Regions from separate parts of the Paenibacillus cineris genome, predicted to be linked through region 1. Evidence: predicted binding sites of a transcription regulator. Region 1 holds the regulator's gene; each other region holds the start of a gene.
The links. Region 1 encodes NrdR, which represses ribonucleotide reductase genes. Its sites were predicted from a motif close to AACACNATATATNGTGTT; they were not measured.

Region 1 (6,287 bases):
CTCCGGTGCTTGCGGATTTGTAAATGCTCATAATGAGTTCCAACGTATTCCGCCCGCTGATTCCGTCAATCATGACCGGCGCCCCCGTTTCGATGGCATTCAGCACATTATCGATCTGTGCCGTATGGCCTTCGTATGGCAGATCCGGCAGCTCGTTGTAATATTGCTGGATTTTCTCCTCGAGAGAGGGTTCCCGCTCCGGGAAGCCGTTCGGCAGTGACCTGGACGCCGTGACCCGCCACGGCGCCGAGATCCGGGCATGCTCACCCTGGAAAATAAACTGCTGTTCTTCCCCATGATGAACGACGGAGCTTGTAATTTGCCCTAAGCTGCCGTTCGGATATTTCAAAATCGCGATGGACAAATCCTCCACTTCCGCATTGTCATGCGCGACGTTGCTCATATATGCCTGAAGCTCGCTGGGCTGACCCAGCATCCAGAGCAAGGCGTCGATATGATGAACCGCATGGTTCAGCGTCGGACCGCCTCCCTCCTTCTCCCACGTGCCGCGCCACCATAAATCGTAATAGCAATGGCCCCGCCACCAGAACGAATCCACCTGGGCATGAAGAATTCTGCCGGCCAGTCCGCTGTCCACAACGTGCTTCAGCTTCATAATCGGATTTCTGAAGCGATTTTGGGCAATGACGGACAATACTTTCCCGTTTTGTTCCGCAGCTTTGATCATGGCATCGCATTCTTCAAGAGAAGAGGCCATCGGTTTTTCCACGATCACATGACTGCCTGCATTCAGAAAATCAATAGTAACGGGCGCATGAACAAACGGAGGCAGACAAACGGAAACCAGGTCGATCTCCTGATCAAGCAGTTTCTTGTAATCTTTAACGATGGCAGCGTCCAAACCGTATTGCTCCCGCTTGGCTTCGGCCTTCTCGGGATAAAGATCGCATAACGCAACAATTTGGCAGCGTTCCTTCAACTGCAGATAACCTTCGATATGAGCGGACGAAATCGCCCCGGTCCCAATAATCGCAACCTTGATCATTTCGGTTAACCTCCCCTGAGCTTTCTTCATTGGCATATAAGGATATTAACTGAAGCTGCGAGAACATTGTGCTTCGCTGTGGGGGAAAAAATAACACTAGATTGCGGTTCTGCGATAGAATAGATTCGAAAGCGAGTACATACGGGGGAAGAAGGAGGCAGCGGCCATGTCTTTTGTAGCGGGTAACTATAGCGAGGTGCCCCTGCATTTTGCCTATAAACGAAAAAGCGTCAACGATGAGCATAAGGAAACCTTCCACTCCCATCTCGGGGTGGAAATATTGTTGATCCATCAAGGGAAAGGGACGATGATCGTCAATAACAACCGCTACGACATCAAACCGGGCATGCTCTGCATTTTTCAGCCTTATCAGCTCCATCATCTCAAGCTCGAATACGACGAAGGCCAATGCTTTGAACGTTCCCTTGTAACCTTTGAACCGACGATGTTTGAGTCTTATTTTGAAAAATGGCCTTCGCTTCATACCTTTTATCGATTCATGTATTTAGGGGAACTCCCTGTTCCGTGCTTGTATGACACCGGGGATGAGCTCCACATCCTGGACGCTGTCTACAAAAGCTTGGATAATCAATTACCCGCGCTTTCAGAGGCGGAAAGATATGAGGAATTTTCTTTATTTCTCGTTATGCTGTACCGTTCGATCCAACACGTATGGAATCAGCGGACGGAAGCCGGGCTGCCCAAACCAGCCCTTCGCCAAAATCATCAAGTGGAGCACATATTGACATGGATCGAGGCCAACTATACGTTACCGTTTCGGCTGGACGACATGGCCAAGTCGCTGCATTTATCTCCCTATCATGTTTCGCATCTCTTCAAAGAGGCGACAGGCATCAGCATCTCCGAATACATCATGGCCCGCCGGGTCCATCAATCCGTTCTGCTGTTAACGACTACGAAAAAACCAATCTCGCTCATTGCTGAGGAGATTGGTTTAGCGAACAGCTCTTATTTTTGTAAATTGTTCAAACAGCGCATGGGCATTACGCCACACCAGTATCGGAAGAAGTGGGCCAGGACTTAAAATTAAAAAAAACAAACAAAAAAACCCTTGATTCCCAAGGGTTTTTTTCTTATGGAGCCTAGGGGGATCGAACCCCTGACCTCATCGCTGCCAGCGATGCGCTCTCCCAGCTGAGCTAAGGCCCCTTAATATTTTCTACTGATTTATTATGTATCAGCGACTCTTATAATTTATCAAAGATTTATGCATGTGTCAATAAAAAAATCCAAAAAGATTTTGGAGCTCACGCAAGTGTTCAGCCATATGCTCCCTTGCCATGGACATGGCCACCGCCAAAAGCAAAAGAGGCCCTGGAAGGCCCTTTTGCTCTTTAAGATGGTTGCCGGACCGGCAAAGCAGCATGCTCCCTTACGGTTAGTCTTCCACCGTATTTTTGGACAGCAGCCCCTTCAGCTCTTTCATGAACATGTTGATATCTTTAAATTGGCGGTAAACCGACGCAAAGCGGACATAAGCCACCTCATCCACGGGATACAGCTGCTCCATCACCAGCTCGCCGATCTGCCGGCTCTCCACCTCCGCCACGGCGGTGTTGCGCAGTGATTTCTCCACCTCGGAGACGATCATGTCGAGCTGCTCCACGGATACCGGGCGCTTCTCGCAAGCGCGAATCAGGCCGCGGAGGATTTTATCCCGGCTGAACTCTTCCCGGCTTCCATCCTTCTTGATGACCATCAGCGGCGTTTCCTCCACCATCTCAAACGTGGTAAAGCGCCGGCTGCACTTCTCGCACTCACGCCTGCGGCGGATCGATTTATTTTCGTTAGCGGGCCGTGAGTCCAGCACTTTCGTGCCGGCATAATCACAGTACGGACATTTCATGGTAAACTCCCTTCCTTTGCAAATCACGGTGTATATAGAACAAAATCACGAACATTCACAGGGTCCGAATACCGTGAACCCTTATCCCGTCAGGGATTAACTTGCCGCCTCACCGAAATGTATTAAATTTCCAACAAAAACTTTTCAAAAAGAGTAATGAACTTTTGAGCTTCGAGACATAATACATTTACAAACAGCGAGGAGGTGAACAACAATGGCTTCCAACAACAACAGCTCCAACAACCTGGTAGTACCTAAAGCTACCGCAGCCCTGAACCAATTGAAATATGAAGTCGCTCAAGAACTGGGTATCAGCATCCCACAAGACGGATACCAAGGCAACATGACTGCATATGAGAACGGTTCGATCGGGGGACTTATCACTAAACGTTTGGTGACCCTGGCTGAACAACAACTGGCTGGTCAATTCTAATTCGGTTTGATACCCGAAGAAGTGTTGGAGACGCTAACCTAGCTTCTCCAATGCTTCTTTTGTTATGTTTAGCGACAGAACAGTACTCCCTTTAGAACTCGCTGTATATCCGCGTGTATTGATTGTAGTAATAAATGACCCGCTGGACGTAGTGCCGGGTTTCCCCGATGGGAATATTTTTGACCGAGTCGTAGGTGCCGTCCCATACGCCCCTTTTCAGCCAACCGTCCACTTTACCAGGCCCCGCGTTGTATGCGGCGATCACGGCAATCCGGTTTCCTTTAAACTGCTCCGACAGCGTTTTGAGATACCAGGTGCCGATTTCGATGCTGGCCTCCGGCTCATGCTTAATATGGTCCAGCGTCACCTCGGGAAGCTTGGCCTTTTCCATCGCCCAATTGGCCGTATCCGGCATTAACTGCATCAAGCCGAGAGCTCCCTTCTTGGACTCCTTGCCCAGCTTGTAATTGGATTCCACCCGGATAATCGAAGCCACCAGGAACGGGTCGACGTCATAACGCTCAGCCTGCTCACGAATATTCTCTTTATAATGAATCGGGTAAAACCACGACATCCAGTTCGTATTAAAAAACAGGATGACGACAAATCCTAAGAACAACAGAAGAAGCACTCTTTTTTTGCGTAAAAACTTCATAGCAGGCCCTTCCGGTTCCAAAATTCATTCACTTGGCGCTCCGTCTCGGAAGGTTGTCCACTGTTGTCGATCACAACGTCGGCCCGCTTCTTCTTCTCTTCGATATCCATTTGGGAACGAATCCGCGCGACCGCTTCATCCTTCGTCAGCCGGTTTCTCTCCATCAGACGTTCCACCTGAACCTCGAACGGGGCGTAGACCAGCAAAACCTGCTCAAACATCGCTTCCAGACCCGATTCAAACAGGAGCGGGATGTCCACCACTACCAGGCGGTCCGAGTGCTCCCGTTCAAAGGTCTGCATCTGCTCCCGGATCTCCTGTCGGATCGCAGGATGCGTAATATCGTTCAGAGCTTTGCGCTCAGCGGGATCGTGAAACACGATATCCCCCAGGCGTCTGCGGTCCAGCGTTCCGTCCGGAAGGAGGATGGCTTGTCCAAAATGCTCGACGGCCGCCGCCAAAACCGGATGACCCGGGAGCATGACTTCCCGGGCGATGACGTCGGCGTCAACAAGCAGCGCCCCCTTGCTGACTAAGAGGGCGGATACGGTACTTTTTCCTGTCGCTATTCCTCCGGTTAACCCGATGTTCATATCCTTAACTCACCTCATAACAGCTTCATTATTCCCATTACAATTAATAATATTGCCGGCAGCACCGTAAACCGGCGCATCCACGTTCGGGACGCAAAGCGCAGACCCGTCTTCATTCCGACGACCAAAAAGGTGCCGCTGAAGAGAGCGATCACGACGGCGGTCAGCAGCGGCGAAAATCCGAGCAATGCCGCGCCCAGACCGGCGCCGAACGCATCCAGGGACAAGGCGATACCAAGCCACATGGCCTCCCATCCGGAGATGCTGCCCGACTTATCCATATCCGCAGAAGACGGCGTCCGCAAAATGCGGATCACGACGCCCAGCTTCCGGATTTCCAGCGAAAACACCGTCTGTTCAGGTGCTTCATGCTGGGCAGGGTCCAGTGTACCTTCTCCGCCGGAGCTTTGCAAGCCATGCCCCTCGATCCCGCTGGTATGGGCGTCTTTAGCCTGCTTGGCGAGATCTGCGTCTTTGGCTTCCAAGACTTCTTTGCCTTCCCCGCTCTTCTCCTTCTGGATCCACATCTGTACCAGCGACCACGAGCCCATAATGATCAGGATGACCGCTCCAATGATGGAGGCGATCGAAGGGGATACGAATTGGGCCAGCAGCACGCCCACCTGCATGGACACATAGATGATGACCCCGGAGCATAAAGAAATAATCGCTATCGATAACGGCGAAATCCTCATTTGACGAAGGCCGTATGTAATGCCGACACCAAAACTGTCCAAACTTAATGCTAACGCAAGCAGCAGCAGTGCAAGAACATGACTGAGCACCCCGTTCCCTCCCTGTGACAGAAGCGGTGCCCCGAAAAAGCCTGCAGCATGGATCAGGCATTCGGAAGCCCCGCTTCATAAGATATCTCTACCTCAGTATATGGAGGGTACAAAAAAGGGGTGCACGCCCAGTTCGAATTGTTACGATTTCAGGGTTTGGCAGGACGGGCAGAAATGGGTTCCGCGCCCGCCAACGACCGTTTTCTCCACCGCGGTACCGCAATTTACGCACGGCTGGTTCTGCCGGCCGTAAATTTTCAGCTGGTGCTGGAACATGCCCATCTCACCTTGTCCATTGACATAAGACTTGATGGAAGATCCCCCCACCTCAACCGACTCGGCAAGCGTGGCTACAATCGCCTGATGGAGCGCTTCGAGCTGCCCATCCGTCAGCGTATCGGCCGGCTGCTCGGGGTGAATGCCCGCCCGAAACAGCGACTCATCCACATAAATATTCCCGATGCCGACGATATATGCCTGGTTGAGCAGGACAGCCTTGATTTTGGTCTTCTTCCCCTTCAGCGTTTCTTTGAAACGCTCCAGCGTAAACGCCGGATCCAGCGGCTCCAATCCCAGCTTGGAGAGCGGGGGAAGCTGGAATTCCTCTCCGGGCTGGAACAAATGCATCGTTCCGAACTGCCGCACATCCTTGTACCGCAGCTCGGTGCCGTCGGTAAAGTGGAAAATGACATGCGTATGCTTTTCCACCGGATCGCTGCTCTGGTATACCCCGTACCGTCCCTCCATCCGCAAATGGGAGACGAGCACGAGCCCGTCCAGCAGGATCCGCAAAAATTTGCCGCGCCGCTCCACACCTTCAATGGTGTGTCCGGCCAGCATCCACGCAAACTGATCTATATCATCGGGGCGCTGAATGATCCGCGCCAAATGGACACTAACGCGGTCAATCACCTTGCCCTTCACGAGCTGATTGAGTGTTCTTTTGAC
Region 2 (6,287 bases), 300 kb from region 1:
TAATGTACCTCTCTTAATTTAGCGCCGTCATCCGATGAAAGAAGCAGCGGCTTTGGGGTTGGCTGCCTTCAACCGTCTTTATTGAGCTATCGTTTCCCATTAGTTTAGCCTTGGATAAGTCCAAGTATATCCTGATTATTTTCTAAGATAATTATTTTCTAAGTTTATTCTGATATTCACAGTTTTTTTCAATAAATTGCGGAAGCGATTTTAAGATTGAATTTTCCATTCCATTTCAAGAGCGCCTTAACACGCGCACACCGCCAACTTGCAGCAAGGCGAAGGCTTTTCCTTATACGTATTTGGCAAGTTTGCCTTTGACGCAGCTAAAGGACGTCTGTTTCTTAGCAGCAACCCGGAGTACTATGTCGATATCGAAAAGCTGCCTGCTGAATTACGATTTAGCTCAGCTTGCAGCTGGTAAAAAGGAGTTGGCTTCGTTCGGCGAAGTATCCGATCATAGCGGAGAGCTTGTCGAGCATCCGCTGGGATTTGCCGAGCTCTATCTTCAAACCTCGGGCGCTGAAGGAATTCACGATGATATCGTGTGGAAGTCAGAACCAGGCGATGCCTTCCTGTTTCGTCTTCGGAATCCGAAAGGCGAGGAGACTTCCGATTTCGCGGGCCAAGTCCTCGTTTCTTTATCTACGGTTTAGAGCGATTCGAGTTAGAAGAACACCGGGATTATTACCCGGTAACCCGGCTTAAATAAAAAACGCCTGATCCATTGAGGATCAGGCGAAGGACATGTGTGTTTTGTTACAACTCATACACGAGCGATGAGAGGGAATCTATCTAACTTTCTCTCTTTTTCTCTATCTTCTTTTTCTCTTCTCTATTTCCCAATCAACACATCCACTCTTACGAGCACTTACTGTACCCGCAGTTGCCGCAAGTCTTGCAGCCCTCGATATTGATCAGCGCCGCAGCCCCGCAGGACGGGCACAGGTCCACCGATGCCTTCGGCGCATCATGGCTGTGCGAGTGTGTGCCGCCATGGTCCGCCGTCTCCGGTGCCAGCGTAGCTGCCACGGGCGCAGGCTCCGGATGGTCATCTTCGATGCCACTTTGCACATGCGCTTCCAGCGCCTTGGCGACCGCGTCGGCGATCGATTCCACGCGGTTGACGCCAAAGCCGATCGCGCCGGACCCGCCGATGCCCTTCAGGTGCTTGATCAGCAGCTCCACCTTGTGGCCATGGTCGCCGTAGCGGAGGAACAGGGAGCAGACGCGGCCCAGGGCTTCCGCCATGGCGAACACGTCGGAGCCTGCCTTGCCTACGTTCAGGAAGATCTCGCTCGGAATGCCATCGAGGTCGTTGATCGTAATGTACGCCATGCCGAACGGCGTGTTGATCTTATAGGTGGCACCGCGCAGCACCTGCGGCCGGCGCTTGTACTGCTTATCCACTACGGAGCTCTGGCTGCTTGCCACGGCAGCGGCTACCTGGGCACCCGCCTGCTCTGCGGCAGCCGGTACGGCAGCCTCGGAGGCAGCTGTTTCTTCAGCCGGAGCGGCCTTCGCTTCGCTCTTGTCTTCCTTCTTCTCCGTTTGCAGCACCTGCACGTCCCGGCTGCCGTCACGGTAGATCGTCACGCCCTTGCAGCCAAGGTCGAACGCCAGCTCATACAGCCGCTTCGTTTCTTCGACCGTGAAGTCGGCCGGGCAGTTCGCAGTCTTCGAGATGGAACTGTCCACCCAGCGCTGAATGGCGGCCTGGGCGCGGATATGGTCTTCCGCCGTCAGATCCATCGCCGTCACGAAGTAATCCGGCAGTTCTTCACCCGGATGGGCGTCCAGCCAGTCCTGCGCGATCGGTACGAACTGTTCGTCGAAGCCGAGGCGGCTCTGACGGAAGTATTTAAACGCGAAGTATGGCTCGATACCGGTCGACGTGCCGACCATCGTTCCCGTGCTGCCGGTCGGCGCCTGGGTGATGACGGTCACGTTGCGCATGCCCTTCTCACGGATGGCCGTGCCGACTTCCGGGAACGCCTCGGTCATATTTTTCATAAATCCGCTCTGCAAATACGGATCCGCGTCAAACGCCAGGAACGAGCCTTTCTCTTCCGCAATGTCAGCCGATGCCAGGTATGCTTCGCGGGCGATAAAACCGTACAGCTTGTCGAGGAACTCGAGTGATTCCGGACTGCCGTACCGGATGTTCAGCTTGATCATCAGCTCCGCCAGACCCATCGAACCGAGGCCGATCCGGCGCTCCTTCTTCTGGTTTTTCTCGTTTTCTTCAAAATGGTACGGCGTCGTGTCGATAACGTTATCCAGGAAACGCACGGAGTAGCGCGTCACCGTCGCCAGTTCGTCCCAAGCCACGTCATGCTTCTCTTCATCATAGAACTTGGAAAGATTCATCGCAGACAGGTTGCAGACGCCCCATGCCGGAAGCCCCTGCTCGCCGCACGGATTCGTGCAGATGATCGGGTTGAAGTACCAGCTGTTGGACATCTGGTTGTAGTATTCCATAAAGACGACGCCCGGCTCGGCTGATTTCCACGCCGATTCGATAATCGTATGCCAGATTTCGCTCGCCTTCACCGTCCGGTACGGAATGACGGCATGGCCGCCCTGCTTCCATTTCTCAAGGTCGCCGTCCCACAGCTCGTCGTAATCCGGATCCGTCGTATCCGGGAATACCAGCTCCCAGTCCAGGTCCTCCTTGACCGCCTTCATGAAATCATTGCTGACACAGACGGAAAGGTTGGCGTTCGTCACTTGTCCCATCGTCTGCTTGACCGTAATAAAATCGAGCACGTCCGGGTGCCAATCGTTGATCATGAGCATCAGCGCGCCGCGCCGGCTGCCGCCCTGCTCAATCAGGCCGGTCGTGTAGCTGAACAGTCCGCCCCAGGATACCGCACCGCTCGAGGATCCGTTCACGCCCTTGACCACGGATCTGCGCGGACGGAGCGAGGACAGGTTGATGCCGACTCCGCCGCCCCGCGCCATAATTTCGGTCATCTCGGACAGCGTCGCCATGATACCGCCACGGCTGTCCTTCGGCGAAGGAATGACGTAACAGTTAAACAGCGTCAGCTCGTCACTGGCACCCGCTCCGGCGGCAATCCGCCCGCCCGGAACGAGCTTCCAGTCTTCCAGAATATAGCGGAACTTCTCTTTCCACTCGGCCTGCAGCTCCGGCGTCGGCTCCGCCGATGCCATGGCTCCGGCCAGCCGGTCCCACATTTCCTCAGGCGTCTTCTCGATATTCAGCGTCAGCTTCTCGACGTCCGTCTCCACCAGCTCGCCGCGGCGTGTTTTTACCGTCGCCCGTTTCCCCTCGCGCGATACGATCTCGCCGACTTCCTTTGTCGGAAACTTCGGATCATCTTTGGTCAGTACAAGTACGACGTCTCCAACTTTGGCGTGATTCGGGTCCGGGTCCTTCCATGCATACCGGTCCAAAAAGATTTTTTCGCTTAACCCCTCAAGCTTCTGTTTGCTCTGAACTTGATTCACTGTTACATTCTCCTCCCATGACTGTTCTGCCGAACGTATCGGCTCTTAGTTCCGATCAGCGGATGATGTCGGTCTGCCGACTGCGCTAAAAGTGCCGGTTCACTTCCGGGAAAGGCCTGTATGTAGCCGGGTTCCTTCCATTCAATAAACGAAATATCCCCATTTAAAACGCAAATCCGCTCGTCATGTACCATATATTGTGTGCATTGATGATTATACTATACCACATATTGTTACTCCACGCCTTAATCCTGAAATTTAGACCATGAAAGCTCTTCACTCTGGGACAACCTTTGCTTTTCTCCGCCAATCTCACTTTTTTGCTTCGGTTCCTTTGAAAAAAATTGTGAAAATCAGCGGATGCCTCCATCCATACGGAGGTTATGAACTCTCCGGTTTACGTGCATACTACTGTTACGCGAGATTACGAACCTATGAAGGAGGTACAAGGCTTGAAAACTTCTCATCTCGGTAGCGGGGCGCAGGCCGGGGACCTTCCTGTTCCCCTGAATATTGACCGCAGCTGGCTGGATAACCTCGAATCCCGCCTGGATAAAGGCGGCCCCTGGGGTGACTTCCGGCTGTTTCAGCTGGCCGTTCAGGGCGAAGAGGCGCGGCTTGTGACGAGCTTTGACGAGCTGCAGTGTGTGAAGCATTTGCAGGACCTGTCCCCCCTTCCCCATCAGATCGACACGGCGCGGAGGGTGCTGTTTGAGATGTCCGGCAGAGCCATTCTGGCCGATGAGGTCGGACTGGGCAAGACGATCGAAGCAGGACTCATTTTAAAAGAATACATGGTGCGCGGGCTGGTATCCAAAGTGCTGATTCTGGTACCCGCCTCCCTGGTGCTCCAGTGGGTCCGCGAGCTGAACAGCAAATTCGGCATCCCGGCGGTCGCGCAGAAAAAGGCTTATTCCTGGCATTCCGACGTCGTCGTCGCCTCCATGGATACCGCCAAGCGCGAGCCCCACAAGGACATGCTGATGGAACAGGAATACGACATGCTCATTATCGACGAGGCGCACAAACTGAAGAACAAGAAAACGACGAACTATCAATTTATCCAGAAGCTGCGGAAAAAGTACTGCCTGCTGCTGACTGCGACGCCGGTTCAAAACGATATGAGCGAGCTCTTCAACCTTATTACGCTGCTGAAGCCCGGCCAGCTCGGGCGGCAGGGGGATTTTGCAGCCAACTTCGTCGTCGGCAAACGGCAGGCGAAAAACGAGGGTCAGCTCCGGGACGTGCTCGCCAAGGTGATGATCCGAAACCGGCGCGGCGAAGGCCCGGTGCAGTTCACCAAACGGACGGTGCGCAACGTCAGCCTGCAGCTCTCTCCGGAGGAGCAGGCGCTGTACGACGGTGTAACTTCTTTCGTCAAGAACCAGTACAAAGCGTCCGGGGGCAACCTAAGCAGCATGCTGTCCCTTGTCACGCTGCAGCGCGAGGTGTGCAGCAGCCGGGACGCGGTGTTCCTGACCCTCGTGAACCTGTCGAAGAAGATTCCGGACGACTCCCCACTCACCGCCGAGGTGTGGGAGCTGGTGAACGCAATCCGGAACATCAAAGCGAACACGAAGGCCGAAAAGACGATCGAGCTGATCAAGGACATGAACGAAAAGGTCATCGTGTTTACGGAATACCGGGCGACGCAGGAATACCTGCTGCAGTATTTTCAAAAGCACGGCTTGTCCTGTGTACCGTACCGCGGCGGAATGAACCGGGGCAAAAAGGACTGGATGATGGACCTGTTCCGCGGCCGGGCCCAGGTCATGATCGCCACCGAAGCCGGCGGCGAGGGCATCAACCTGCAGTTCTGCCACCATATGATCAATTTTGACCTGCCATGGAACCCGATGCGGGTGGAGCAGCGGATTGGCCGCGTCCACCGGCTCGGGCAGCAGAACGATGTGAAGATCTACAACCTGTCCACCACCGGAACGATCGAGGAGCATATCCTGAACCTGCTGCACGAAAAAATCAACATGTTCGAGACGGTCATCGGCGGCCTGGATGTCATTCTGGAGCGTTTCGAGAAAAAGGAATCGTTCGAGAAAAGCCTGTACAAGCTGTTCCTCGAGTCGGAGTCGGATGAGGAAATCCGCAGTAAGGTCAGCTCGCTCGGGCAGTCGCTTGACCAGATCAAGCGCGAGATCGAATACGAAGATGCGGAAACCGTCATTGAGGAGGAAGCTTGATGAGCCTGTCCCCGCAGGAAGTTCAGAAGCAAGTGCTAACTTATCTGGAAACGACCGAATGCAGCATTATCGAGAAGTCCCCTTATCACGTGACCGTCAAACTGTCACCGCAGGCGGACAAGCAGCTGACCAACCGCCCCTACTACTGGGGCTTTATTGAACGGACTGGGGCGGAGCCGGAGACTCTCTCCTACACCTTCGTCTTTGCCCCGGACCAATATAACGAACAGGTGGCCAAAACCCCGCCCCCTTCAGCGCAGCCTCAGCCGCAGGACAGCATTCTGTCGAGGTATTTCGGGGTGAATCCGGCAGGGCCGCGGATCGGCCCGGGGCGGATTCCCCGCGAAGACGTCACATACGGCAGCAGCCGGCTGCAGCAAATTTGGGCCGTAGCCCGGCAGGAGGGCTCCTGCGTGTATCTGTTTGAGCAGCCGGGCCCTTTGCAGCGGGAGACGCTGTTCTCCGCCCCCTACGAGCCTTGGCTGGGCGTCTGCTTCAAGGTCGAGATGACCTGCGACGTGAAGAAAGAAGCGCTCCACTTCATCGGCATCTCGCTGGTGACGGGGCAGATCGACCAACAGTTTGCCCAGCGACTGGAGAAGCTTCAACTCGGGC
Region 3 (6,287 bases), on a different contig from region 1:
AAAGCGAGTCGTCCGATACGTCCAAAACCGTTAATGCCTACTTTTACACTCATTGAATAGTCCTCCCAAAAGTTCGTATTTTATTTATTCAAAACAGGTAAATACCTGTCATGACATCAAAAGGAATGTTGTTTACTCGCTGCCAATTTCCCGGCAGATCTCGATTGCGGCCGCTTCGTCAACCACCAGAATGTCCTCATGGCCGAACTTAAGCACCGCATGGATCGCTTTGGCCTTGCTTCGGCCGCCTGCAATACCGATGACGGTCTCGGTCCGCATAATGTCCTCCAGCCGCAGCCCCAAAGTCATCATTTTATGAACGACAACGCCTTGTTCATTGAAATAGTAGCCAAAGGATTCGGCTACGGCTCCTTCCGACCGGATCTCCTCCACGGCGGCGGGATCCAGCCTTCTGCGGCGGGTCATCTCCATCGCGTCCCCGATGCCGTGCATGATGATGCGGCAGTGCCTGATCGCCTGCACGATCTCCTGGATGTTGCGGTCCTGCACCAGCGACTGATACGCTTCATCGCTCAGGAGGTCCGGCACATGCAGCAGCCGGTACTGCGCGCCGACGCGCTTGGCCATGGTGGATGCGATCGTGTTCGCCTGAAACTCCACGCTTTCGCCAAGTCCGCCCCTAGCTGGCACGAACCAGCTGTTCTTCATCGGTACGGCCGCCTGCGGCGTTAGCTGCTCCGCCACTTCGGCGAGCGTTGAGCCTCCAGTCACCGCTACGGTGTCCCCTTGGTTCATGACGCCAAGCAGCGCTTTGGCACCCGCGCGTCCCAAGTCACGCTTCGTGAGCGGCGACGATTCGCAATCCCCGGGCACGACCACGACTTTGCGCAAGCCGTACGTCTGGCGGATCTTCTCGCCAAGATCATTGAGGCCGAACAGCACTTTCACCATCGGCTCCATCTGTTCGAGCAGCTTGCTTCCCGCCTCACTGACCCTCATCCCAGAGCTCTCGATCTCAATCAGGCCCTGGGACTTGAGAAGATCCGTCTCGGCCCGCAGCACCCGCTCGGTCATATGCAGGGATGCAGCGAGCGTTCTCCGGCCGATCAGCTCCGACAGCATGATCTGATGAAGAATGGTATATCTGGTCTTGAGAACGTCCACGAGATCAGGCAGAAGCTGCTTTTGTATCTCTAATATATCCCGCATTTCTTTCCACTCCTGCAACTCCGCTTCCCTCTCTCCCCTGGCCCTAAAATGTCCCGGGTCAACGTTTTAAGTCCCACCACTATTCTACTCAATAATGGCGCTGGTTGCAAGTAGTCCACTGACTATAATTCACATCAGCCTTTCCTCCTATACAGCATTTTCCTGATCCAAAAAAATTAATAACTTAACCCTTGCATTTTGAGGCAAGCTATCATATAATAACTCTTGCTATTGAATTTTGCGCCCGTGGTCCAATGGATATGACGTAGGCCTCCGAAGCCTGAGATCGAGGTTCAATTCCTCGCGGGCGCGCCATTTTTCTTCAATAGAAGAGAACGCAGAACGGCAACCGTTCTACGTTATGTTTTTAACCAAACGTACCACAGCCAATCAGATGGCTATTTTTTTTACCTCGAGTTTGACTTTCTTTGACTTTTTGTTTGAAATTGTTTATCATGTGGTTAATACGGTAACAGTATGTATAGAATGACCTATTTTGAGCCAATTAAGGGAGGTTTTCCACGTGAGTTATATTCCTATGGTCGTCGAACAAAGCAACCGCGGTGAACGGGCTTACGACATCTATTCCCGTTTGCTGAAAGACCGCATCATTTTCCTGGGCACCGAAGTCAATGACGTGGTCGCCAATTCTATCATCGCCCAGCTGCTGTTCCTCGCAGCCGAAGATCCGGAGAAAGACATCCATTTGTACATTAACAGCCCCGGCGGATCCATTACGGCCGGTATGGCGATATTCGATACCATGCAGTTCATCAAACCGGACGTATCTACCATCTGCGTAGGCTTGGCCGCTTCCATGGGCGCGTTCCTGCTGAACGCCGGCGCCAAGGGCAAACGCTTCGGCCTGCCGAACAGTGAGATCATGATCCACCAGCCACTCGGGGGTGCGCAAGGCCAGGCTACGGATATCGAAATCCGCGCCCGCCGCATTCTGAAAATGCGCGACACCTTGAACCGCATCCTGTCCGAACGTACCGGACAGCCGCTGGAGCGCATCGAGAAAGACACCGACCGTGACTACTTCATGAGCGCAGCTGAAGCGCAGGAATACGGACTGATCGATAAAGTTCTGGAAAGCACTCCAATCCAAGGCGTGTAAATATTCGCGGCTTTGGAACCGAAGAAAAACAGGGAATCTCTCCGAATCGATCCGCTTACGGATCGCCGGGAGGCTCCCTGTTTTTTTTGTTTTTCAAGGCGTCAAGCAGGCTGCAAGCGCACCCATGAACATGATTCTCATAGGCTTGACCACATCAATATATTGATGTATTATTCTTACTACATGCCAAATATCATCTACATATTGATTTCCATCGGCATAGTATATATAACATATTTTCCCTCTATCCCAGTCTATTCAGTGTAGTTCTAGGATTAAGGGATTTCATGTTCAGCGAAGCTGAACCATTCTGTGATCACAAGAATAACGACCACGATATGTGGTGTGGTTATCTACAATGACGTCAATAGACGTTTTTTTTGCGCCCGTGACCACGGCAGAGAACATTATTCAGGAGTGAAGGATCATGCTAATCGTCTATGATTCCAAGACCGGCAATGTCAGACGCTTTGTCAACAAGCTGAACATGAGAGCCATTCCGATCGAAGAGCAGGAGCAGGTGAATGAGCCTTACGTGCTCGTAACGTATACAACAGGTTTTGGGCAGGTGCCCGAGAAAGTGTCCAACTTCCTGTCGAAGAACAACCGCATGCTTCGCGGCGTGTCGGCCAGCGGCAACCGGAACTGGGGGCCTCGTTTCGCCAAAAGCGCGGATACGATATCGGAGATGTACCATGTGCCGATCATCACCAAGTTTGAGCTTTCGGGAACGATGCGGGATACGGAGATTTTCAAAGAGAGGGTGCGGAGCATTGAAGCATATTGAACTCAACAACGAAATTATGCAGCGCGGATCGGACGGTTACTTTCAATTGGAAAAGGACCGGGAGGCGGTTGCCGCCTTTATGGAGGAAGTGGAGCGCGATACGATGAAGTTCGGCTCCCTGCGCGAGAAGCTGGATTACCTGATCAGCAACGACTACTACGAGAACGTGTTTGAGCATTATACCTACGACGAAGTCGAGTCCGTGTTCAACCTGACGGGGAGCAGCGACTTCCAATTCCAGTCCTACATGGCGATCTCGAAGTTCTACAAGGACTATGCGATGAGAACCAACGACAAGAAGCAGTACCTGGAGCAGTATCCGGACCGCGTCGCCATCGTGGCGTTGTACTTGGGCGAAGGGAATATCGGTAAAGCGCTCCGTATCGCCGAAGCAATGATCGAGCAGCGGCTGCAGCCAGCTACCCCGACCTTCCTCAACGCCGGCAAAAGCCGCCGCGGTGAGCTGGTCTCCTGCTTCCTGCTGGAAATGGACGATTCACTCAATTCGATCAACTACGTGCTCGGCACCTGCATGCAGCTGTCCAAAATCGGCGGCGGCGTTGCCGTCAATTTGTCCAAGCTGCGTGGGCGCGGCGAACCGATCAAAGGCGTGGCCGGAGCGGCCAAAGGCATCATGCCGGTGCTGAAGCTGATGGAGGACGCGTTCTCCTATGCCGACCAAATGGGCCAGCGTAAAGGCTCGGGTGCCGGATACTATAACATTTTCGGCTGGGATGTCATCGAGTTCCTTGATTCGAAGAAAATCAACGCCGACGAGAAGCTGCGCATCAAGACGCTGTCGATCGGGCTGATTGTGCCGAATAAATTTTACGAGCTCGCCGCCCAAAACAAGCCGCTTGTGGTCTTTGGCCCTTACTCGGTGTACAAAGCCTACGGCAAGCATCTGGACGACCTGGACATGGACGAAATGTACGACGAGCTGCTCGCCAATGACCAGGTAACGAAAAAAACCGTCATGAGCGCCCGTGACATGCTGACGAAAATCGCTTCGATCCAGCTCGAGTCCGGTTATCCGTACATCGTGAACAAATCGAACGCCAACAAGGTGCATGCTCTGAAGGATGTCGGCCAGATCAAAATGTCCAACCTGTGCACAGAAATTTTCCAGCTGCAGGAGACCTCGGAAATTAACGACTACGGTATCGACGACGTAATCCGCCGGGACATCAGCTGCAACCTGGCCTCGCTGAACATCGTGAACGTAATGGAGCAGGGAAAAATCAAAGAATCGGTCCGTGTAGGCATCGAGGCTCTTACCGTCGTCAGCGATCACTCCCGCGTAGAGAACGCGCCGGGCGTGAGCCTCGCCAACAAGGAGCTGCACTCCGTCGGCCTCGGAGCCATGAACCTGAACGGTTACCTGGCCAAAAACAAAATCGCATACGAGAGCGCGGAAGCGCGCGAGTTTGCGAGCACCTTTTTCATGATGATGAACTACTACTCGCTGGAGCAAAGCATGGAAATCGCGCGCGATCGCGGCGAAACGTTCCGGGACTTCGACAAGTCCGAGTACGCGAAGGGTACCTATTTTGACCGCTACCTCGAAAAGGACTTCCGGCCGCAATCGGAACGCGTGAAGCAGCTGTTTGAAGGCATCGAGATCCCGTCCCCTGAGGACTGGGCGCAGCTCAAGGCGCTTGTTCAGAAGCACGGACTGTACCATGCCTACCGTCTGGCGATCGCGCCGACGCAGAGCATCTCGTACATCCAGAACGCGACGTCCAGCGTCATGCCAATCGTCGAGCATATCGAAACGCGTACCTACGCGAACTCGACGACATATTACCCGATGCCGTTCCTCAGCGCGGAAACGCAGTGGTATTATAAATCGGCTTACAATATCGACCAGTTCCGCCTGATCGACATGATCGCGGAAATCCAGCAGCATGTGGACCAAGGCATTTCCACCGTGCTGCACGTCAACAGCACCGTATCGACCCGGGAATTGTCCCGTTTCTATATTTACGCCGCCCAGAAAGGGCTGAAATCGCTGTACTACACCCGGACGAAAAAATTGTCCATCGAAGAGTGCACCAGCTGCGCCGTCTAAATTCGAATATTACGCAAGGCGACGGCGGGGGCTTGAACAGCCCCTGTCGCCTTCTTCTATAAAAGGAGCAATGGTCTGATGAAAGCAGTAAACTGGAACCGGCCCGATGACGATTTTACGCTCATGTTCTGGCAGCAGAACATCATGCAGTTTTGGACCGACGACGAAATCCCTTTGTCCGACGATAAAATGGACTGGATCAAAATGACTGACGAGGAGCGCACCGCCTACAAGCATGTGCTTGGCGGACTGACGCTGCTGGATACGCTGCAGGGCGGCGTCGGCATGCCGAAAATTTTGGAGCATGTGGAAGGCCTGCAGCGCAAAGCCGTGCTCGGCTTCATGTCGATGATGGAGCAAATTCACGCCAAATCGTACAGCAGCATTTTCACCACGCTCGCCTCGACGGAAGAGATCGACGCCATTTTCCGCTGGGTGGAGGACAACGAGCAGCTGCAGTTCAAAGCGAAGAGCATCGAATCCTGGTACGCAAACATTCAAACTAAGCGCGATCTCTACAAGGCGATGGCCGCTTCCGTCTTCCTGGAAAGCTATCTGTTCTACAGCGGCTTCTTCTATCCGCTTTACCTGGCCGGCCAGGGCAAAATGACCAGCAGCGGCGAAATCATCGACCTGATCATCCGCGACGAGAGCATCCACGGCCTGTACGTCGGCACGCTGGCCCAGGAGCTGTTCCAGGAGTTCTCCTTCGAAGAGCAGGAGGAGCTGCGCCGGGAGCTGTACGAGCTGCTTGAGACGCTGTATCAGAACGAGGTGAAATATACGGATGACCTGTACAGCCCGATCGGACTGCAGGAGGAAGTCAAAACCTATGTCCGCTATAACGCCAACAAAGCGCTGATGAATCTCGGCTTCGAGCCGCATTTCCCGGAAGAGCCGATCAACCCGATCGTCTTCAATGGCATCAGCACCCACACCAAGCAGCATGATTTCTTCTCGAAAAAAGGCAACGGTTACGTCCGCGCGATCAACATCGAGCCGCTGTCCGACGACGACTTCGTGTTTGACGTATAAGTTCAGGCAAGTAAACAGAAGGAGCTCCGCTCCATAACAAAATCCCCTTTGAGCAGACAAGTGCAGGAAAGCGCACTGCCGTTTGCTCAGAGGGGATTTTTTCT

Region 2: a site for NrdR is predicted at 3,661-3,678, ahead of KI379_RS04925 (adenosylcobalamin-dependent ribonucleoside-diphosphate reductase). Genes of this name have one in related genera too.
Region 3: a site for NrdR is predicted at 2,621-2,638, ahead of nrdI (class Ib ribonucleoside-diphosphate reductase assembly flavoprotein NrdI). Genes of this name have one in related genera too.

The regions. Positions count from the first base shown of each region.
Region 1 is NZ_BORU01000001.1:669,198-675,484, reverse strand. Features, by position in the region: gene KI379_RS03515 (Gfo/Idh/MocA family protein) at 1-1,006, opposite strand, end outside; gene KI379_RS03510 (AraC family transcriptional regulator) at 1,173-2,051, shown strand; tRNA gene KI379_RS03505 (tRNA-Ala) at 2,104-2,176, opposite strand; gene nrdR (transcriptional regulator NrdR) at 2,406-2,873, opposite strand; gene KI379_RS03495 (alpha/beta-type small acid-soluble spore protein) at 3,088-3,306, shown strand; gene KI379_RS03490 (lytic transglycosylase domain-containing protein) at 3,398-3,961, opposite strand; gene coaE (dephospho-CoA kinase) at 3,958-4,554, opposite strand; gene KI379_RS03480 (manganese efflux pump) at 4,569-5,339, opposite strand; gene mutM (DNA-formamidopyrimidine glycosylase) at 5,481-6,287, opposite strand, start outside.
Region 2 is NZ_BORU01000001.1:964,652-970,938, reverse strand. Features, by position in the region: gene KI379_RS04930 (hypothetical protein) at 366-656, shown strand; gene KI379_RS04925 (adenosylcobalamin-dependent ribonucleoside-diphosphate reductase) at 862-3,474, opposite strand; gene KI379_RS04920 (DEAD/DEAH box helicase) at 3,927-5,672, shown strand; gene KI379_RS04915 (YqhG family protein) at 5,672-6,287, shown strand, end outside.
Region 3 is NZ_BORU01000002.1:38,652-44,938, reverse strand. Features, by position in the region: gene gap (type I glyceraldehyde-3-phosphate dehydrogenase) at 1-53, opposite strand, end outside; gene KI379_RS21135 (sugar-binding transcriptional regulator) at 133-1,170, opposite strand; tRNA gene KI379_RS21130 (tRNA-Arg) at 1,411-1,485, shown strand; gene clpP (ATP-dependent Clp endopeptidase proteolytic subunit ClpP) at 1,694-2,290, shown strand; gene nrdI (class Ib ribonucleoside-diphosphate reductase assembly flavoprotein NrdI) at 2,718-3,077, shown strand; gene nrdE (class 1b ribonucleoside-diphosphate reductase subunit alpha) at 3,064-5,148, shown strand; gene nrdF (class 1b ribonucleoside-diphosphate reductase subunit beta) at 5,227-6,183, shown strand.